2 regions of the Streptomyces sp. NPDC020742 genome follow, and region 2 is predicted to be linked to the other one. Evidence: riboswitches for the same ligand, from Rfam matches in the RefSeq annotation. Region 2 holds a riboswitch; the other holds the start of a gene.
What was found. A riboswitch is a leader RNA that binds a small molecule or an ion and turns the genes downstream of it on or off. The one in region 2 is predicted to bind cyclic di-AMP.

Region 1 (3,299 bases), on a different contig from region 2:
TGCGCGAGCCACCGGTGAGCGAGGCGAGCACATGCCGCCTGGGCTTGCGGTGCGAGGCCACGGTGGCCGTCACTTCCTTCCCTTCGGGCCGTGGGTCCGGCGGCGGTCCGCTACGGGGGAGAGCGGGCCACCGCCGGACCTCCCGGCGGGGCGGCCGACAGGACACCGGTGCGGAGTCCGGCGATGGCGGGGAGTCGGCCGCCTGGAGGAGGACGCTAGACCGGGGCGTCACGGAAATGAGCCTGCTTGCCCGGCATTGATCGTTTTCGGTCGTGGCCGGTGCGCGGGTGACCGAGGCGTCGCCGACTGTGCGCCGGGGCCGGTCTGCCGTGACCGAAGTGCGGATTGCCTGCGCCCTGCCCGAAGGGGCGTGCTATGCGGCGGCTACGATCCCGCACTATGGACGTAGTAATCAATATCTTCGTCGCGCTGCACATCATCGGCATCGCCTCGCTGCTGGGCGGCTTCCTGACCCAGATGAAGGCGATGAGCGCGGGCACCGCCCGCTTCGTGCCGGCCATGCTGCACGGCGCGCTGACGATGCTGGTCACCGGCATCGTGCTGGTCGGCCTCAACCAGGCCCAGGATCACCCCCTCAACAACGTCAAGATCGCCATCAAGATGGCGGTCCTGGTAGTGATCCTGGCGCTGGTCTACGTCAAGCGGGACGAGGAGAGCGTGCCCAAGCCGCTGTTCGGCGCGGTCGGCGGGCTCACCATCGCCAACATCTTCATCGCGGTGCTCTGGACCTGAGCCCCGCGCCGCGGCCGGCCGGTGCCCTCACCGGCGGGCGGCACCCGCACAGCACACCGCGCGGTCCTCGCGCTCCGATTCACGGAGGCGGGGGCCGCGCGGTGGCGTGTGGGGGGTGGCCGTGGGGGGTGGCCTCAAGGGGGGGCGGACCGGGCTCAGCCCAGGCGGACGCTCCCGTAGATCGGCATGTAGTAGATCGACTCCTCGCGGACGTCGGCGCCCGGGTGCGGGGCGTGGATCATCTTGCCGCCGCCTATGTACATGCCGACATGGCTGATGTCGTCGAAGAAGAACACCAGGTCACCGGGCTGGAGATCCTTGGTCGCCACCCGCTGGCCGACCTTGACCTGGTCCCAGGTGGTGCGCGGCAGGTCGACCCCGGCCGCCTTCCACGCCGCCTGGGTCAGCCCCGAGCAGTCGTAGGAGCTGGGGCCCGTCGCGCCCCAGACGTACGGCTTGCCGATCTGGGCGCGGGCGAACGCCAGGGCCTTCTCGGCCTTGGTGGACTGCGTGCCCCCGGTGGAGCCTCCGGTGCTGCCACCACCGGTCTGCCCGCCGGAGGTGCCGCCGTCCTGCTGCCGCTGGCGCTCGCGCTCCTGCTGTCTGCGCGCCTCCTCCTCGGCCTTGCGCTTGGCCGCCGCCTCCTTCTGCCGCTCCAGCTCCGCCAGCCGCGCCTTCTCCTGGGCGGTCAGCCGCGACAGCAACTGCCGGGCCTCGGCCAGCTTCTGCTGGACGGACTGCTTGGAGGCCTTCAGGGAGTCCTGTGACTGCTGGAGCTGCTCCAGGCTCTGGGACGCCTCGGCGCGTTGGTGCGCCGCCGCTGTCGCCTGCTTCTGGTAGGCGGCGACGGCCTGCTGCTGCCGGCTGGTCAGCCGGTCCATGAGGTGGTTGCGGTCGACGAACTGCTGCGGGTCCTTGGCGAGCATCAGCTGCGCCGTCGGGTTCATCCCGCCGGTGCGGTACTGCGCCGAGGCGAACGTGCCCAGCTCGCGCCGGGACTCGTTCATCTGCTGCGCCCGCTTGGCGGCCGCGTCGAGCAGACCGTTGACGGTGGCGCGCTGGTGATCGGCGCGCTCCTTGGCGGCGTTGTACTTCTGGGTGGAGACCTCGGCCTGCCGGTAGAGGTCGTCGACCTTCTGCTTGACCTCTTCGATCGTGGGTTTGGGCGCGCGGGGGGCGGCGTCGGCGGACTGCGAGAGCAGGGTGACCGAGGCCAGCGCGGCGCTGGTGAGCCCGGCGGCGGTGCGCCGGCCTCCGGGCGAGTGGAGAACGCTGGTGCGCGGCTTGCGATGGGACGCCAAGGCCGCAACTCCTTCCGTGGACCGCCTACCGGGTTAGCTGTCGGGTTCGGGCGGTGTGCTGACGGAAGGCGTGCCCTACGGTCCTGCGTTCGTCGAGGACGGGCGCAGGACCGATTCACCCCGGTGGTGCTGGGTGGGTCCCCGGCTCCGGGTGCCTGGCGGCAGTCCGGACTCGGCGAGGCGGCCCGTGCGGAAGCTGTCGACCGCGGGGAGGCGGGCTGCCTGAGCGAGGACGTTAGCCAACTCGTGTGGCTCCTGTGAAGGCTGATGTTCGATATGCCCGAAACCTTTTCGTGACCTGACCGCGATCAGGTGGTTGCCGCGGCAGATGCCGGATTCGTCACCGCAGGGCCCGCCGCCAGCTCGCCGCCCGACGCCGCGCACGCCGGTCCCGACCGCCGGGGTGAGCCGCGGGGTGGGCCGCTGACCTGCCCCGGTCCCGGACGCCGCCCCGCAGGGCGGGGACAATCGCCCACTGGCCGGCACGCTGTCGGTGCCGCGGCCTAGACTCGGTGGGCGATGAGCAGCCTCTTTGACGACAGCTTCCTGGCGGACCTCGCCCACACCGGCGAGGAGCCCCCGCCGCCTCCCGAGGACGGGCACGAGCCGGCACCGGAGGAGATCCCCGACGACCTCTTCGGCGGGAGGTTCGACGCGCCCGCGCCCGGGTCCCCCCGCGCGAGCGGAGCCGAGAGCGGGGGAGGGTACTACCGCGACGGCGCCGCCCGCCCGGTCGTCGACGCCGCGGCGCTGCTGGAGGGGCTCAACGACCAGCAGAAGGCGGCTGTGGTGCACACCGGCGGCCCGCTGCTGATCGTCGCCGGCGCCGGCTCCGGCAAGACCCGGGTGCTCACCCACCGCATCGCCCACCTGCTCGCCGAGCGCCACGTCCACCCCGGCCAGATCCTCGCGATCACCTTCACCAACAAGGCCGCCGGTGAGATGAAGGAGCGCGTGGAGCAGTTGGTCGGCCCGCGGGCCAACGCCATGTGGGTCTCCACCTTCCACAGCGCCTGCGTACGGATCCTGCGCCGCGAGTCCAAGAAGCTCGGCTTCACCTCCTCCTTCTCGATCTACGACGCGGCCGACTCCAAGCGCCTGATGGCCCTGGTCTGCCGCGACCTCGACCTGGACCCCAAGCGCTTCCCGCCCAAGTCCTTCAGCGCGAAGATCTCCAACCTCAAGAACGAGCTCATCGACGAGGAGACCTTCGCCGGGACGGCTGCCGATGGTTTTGAGAAGACG
Region 2 (3,299 bases):
GCAACGGCACCTACGCCCTGCTGCGCCACCCCGCCCAGCGCGAGTTGCTGCAGAAGTCGCTGCTGGCCGGCGACACCGAGCTGCTGACCACCGGCATCGAGGAGCTGCTGCGCTTCGACGGCCCGGTGGAGCTGGCGACCTGGCGGTTCGCGACCGAGGAGCTGACGCTCGGCGGGCAGCGGATCGCCGCGGGCGACCCGGTCCTGGTGGTGCTGGCCGCCGCGGACCGCGACCCGGAACGCTTCACCGAGCCGGACGTGCTCGACCTGACCCGGCGGGACAACCAGCACCTGGGGTACGGGCACGGCATCCACTACTGCCTGGGCGCACCGCTCGCCCGGCTTGAGGGGCAGACCGCCCTCGCGACGCTGCTGACGCGCCTTCCGGACCTGAAGCTGGCGGCGGATCCGGAGGCGTTGCGCTGGCGCGGCGGGCTCATCATGCGCGGACTGCGTTCGCTGCCGGTGGAGTTCCGGCCCGAGCAGCCCTGACCAGCGGTGGGACCGAAACTGACGTGACGTCAGGTGCGTGACCTAAGCGTGATCTGCGCTACACCGACTTGTGACTACCCGTGACCCCGGCTACCTTTCCACCGACGATCGACAGGATCCGAGGGGATTCACTCGATCGGCGGAAGCGGTGACGGGGCGGACCGAGGTAAGGGGACGCCTTGCCCGCATCGGCCGGCGGGTGGCCCGTCGGCACGTTCGTGGGAAGCGAACGGGGTCGTCCGACAACTCAACCGCCGCGCGAAAGGCACCTGCATGCGTTCCGGGAACGGCCGACACCGTCGCCCCCGTCAGGCACCGGCCATCTTTGTCACGGCGGGAGTCACCGGCGCGGGACTCGCGCTGCCGCTGCTCTCCGCCGGCGGTGCACACGCCGCCGACACCGCGACCTGGGACCGGGTCGCCCAGTGCGAGAGCGGCGGGGTGTGGAGCGCGGCCTCGGGCAACGGCTTCTACGGCGGGCTGCAGCTGACCCAGCAGATGTGGGACCACTACGGCGGCTCGGCCTACGCCTCCCGCCCCGACCTCGCCAGCCGCGCCCAGCAGATCGCGGTGGCTGAGTCGATCCTGGACGACCGCGGTCCGGACGCCTGGCCGAGCTGTGCGGTGAACGCGGGGCTGACCCAGGACGGGCGGATACCGCAGGTCGACCCGGGCAGCACCAGCACCCCCCGGCCCGCCCCGTCCGACGGCGACGGGTCCACGGACTCCTCCGACGAGCCCGGGGCCCCCGACAGCGGCCTGTCCGACAGCCTGCCCGGCCCCTCCGGCGAGCCGTCCCAGGCCACGCCCTCGCCCTCCGCGCCCACCGAGGACCCGTCCGGCTCCGACGGCGCCGACCGCAGCGGAGGGAAAGACCGGGAGCCGTCCGGCCCCGCCGCGCCCGGCGGTGACGAGGACGGCGGGGCCGGCTCCGGCAGCGCCGACGGCGCCACCGACCCGTCCGCCCCGGCCGACCCGTCCGACGGCGCCACCGACCCGTCCGCCCCGGCCGACCCGTCCGACGGCGGCAGCCGCCCCGACACGACCGGCACCCCGCACGACGAGCCCACCAAGGGCCGGCACCGTGGCGGTGCGGACGCGCACGAGGGTGACGGGGCCGACCGCGCCTCCGGTGGCCGGCACGCCTCCCGCGGCGACGACGCGCACCGCAGCGACCCGGTCGGCGGCGGGGACTACACCGTGCGCCCCGGTGACAGCCTGTCAGCCATTGCCCGCGCCCACCGGCTGTCCGGTGGCTGGACCGCGCTCTACGAGCGGAACGAGGGTGTCATCGGCTCCGACGCGGACCTGATCCAGCCTGGGCAGCGGCTCGATCTCGGGCGCGACGCGGGGTAGTTCACGGCCCTTCGCCCGGTTTGGCGAAAGTGAGACAAGCGTCTCGTTGCGCCGGGTGAACCCCGATCCGTACGGGGCTGTCACACGGTGCCCCACCTGCGGAGATGTGACCAGGTCGTGATCAAAAGTAGCCAACTCGGTTCAGTTGAGGGTGTTTGAACATCCCGAGGGTTACTGATTACGTTCATGACCGCTCGCTAAAGCGGGCCCTTCGACCGCACGCCGAATCCTGCCGGCGGCCGGAGGCACTTGACGCGCACGCGCCGAAGGCAGGAGCGGGGGACCCAAGGTAAGTGCCGCCCCGGCCCGTGAAAGCGGGTCAGCCGGCTTGGGGTGAAGCCGGGTGTGGGACCCACACCCGGCCGGGCCACTCACAGCCCGAACCCGACAGCTCACCTCGTAGGCGTCGGTGAGGAAACGAACCAACCATGCTGATCTTCAAGGGCAAGCACCGTCGTCCCTCCAAGGCCGCCCGCGTCGCCACCCTCGCCGGTGTCGCCGGTGCCGCCGTGGCCGTCCCGCTGATGGGCGCCACCTCTGCCTCCGCCGCCTCCGTCGCCACCTGGGACAAGGTCGCCCAGTGCGAGTCCGGCGGCAACTGGTCGATCAACACCGGTAACGGCTACTACGGTGGCCTGCAGTTCTCCAACTCCAGCTGGGCCGCCGCCGGCGGCACCCAGTACGCGCCGCGCGCCGACCTGGCCACCAAGTCCCAGCAGATCGCCGCCGCCGAGAAGCTCCTGGCCATCCAGGGCCCGGGCGCCTGGTCCTGTGCCGGTGCGGGCGGCCTGACCGCCGGCGGCCCGGCCGCCAACGTCGACACCTCCGGCTCCTCGGCCCAGACCAAGTCGGCCCCGCAGCAGGACCAGGGTGCGACCAAGAGCGAGGCCAAGAAGGCCCCGGCCGCCGAGCAGCACGCCTCGCGCTCCACCGAGCGCAAGTCCCTGGGCCACGGCAACTACACCGTCAAGGCGGGCGACACCCTCGCCAAGATAGCCAAGGCCCACGGCACGAGCTGGAAGTCCGTCTACGAGGCCAACAAGTCGGTCATCGGCGGCAACCCGAACCTGATCTTCCCGGGCCAGAAGCTCCACGTCTGAGCCGTCCGGTACCGGGATCGACCGGGCCCGGGCGGCGGGCACCGGCGGTCCCGTCCGGATCGCGTTCCTCCTGAGACGACCCCGCCGCGGCGCGCACTTCCCCCAGCGCGCCGTGGCGGGGTTTCTCGGTTCGGCCCGCTCTGCCACCCGCCGCTGACCGGCCACGATCTTGGGTTTTCCCCGTTCCGCGAACAATGTGGGTAAACATCCCGCGAACTAGGCCTTTGCTAAGTATTCCGGGCCGTTCCGTCCCACGGAGCGGGCCAAGGGCAGGCGGACGCGCCCGGGGCCGTTAGGCTCGTGCTGCAACTCCAGACACCCATGAAGGAGACAACGTGCCGTCCATCGACGT

Region 1: linked by a shared signal. The riboswitch ahead of AB0G84_RS30410 (NlpC/P60 family protein) and the one ahead of AB0G84_RS09520 (transglycosylase family protein) in region 2 are both predicted to bind cyclic di-AMP.

Annotation. Positions count from the first base shown of each region.
Region 1 is NZ_JBFAEA010000026.1:50,887-54,185, reverse strand. Features, by position in the region: gene AB0G84_RS30420 (C40 family peptidase) at 1-73, opposite strand, end outside; gene AB0G84_RS30415 (hypothetical protein) at 400-753, shown strand; gene AB0G84_RS30410 (NlpC/P60 family protein) at 909-2,054, opposite strand; cyclic di-AMP (ydaO/yuaA leader) riboswitch at 2,061-2,242, opposite strand; gene pcrA (DNA helicase PcrA) at 2,574-3,299, shown strand, end outside.
Region 2 is NZ_JBFAEA010000004.1:16,708-20,006, reverse strand. Features, by position in the region: gene AB0G84_RS09530 (cytochrome P450) at 1-491, shown strand, start outside; gene AB0G84_RS09525 (transglycosylase family protein) at 765-1,847, shown strand; cyclic di-AMP (ydaO/yuaA leader) riboswitch at 2,099-2,268, shown strand; gene AB0G84_RS09520 (transglycosylase family protein) at 2,276-2,947, shown strand; gene eno (phosphopyruvate hydratase) at 3,283-3,299, shown strand, end outside.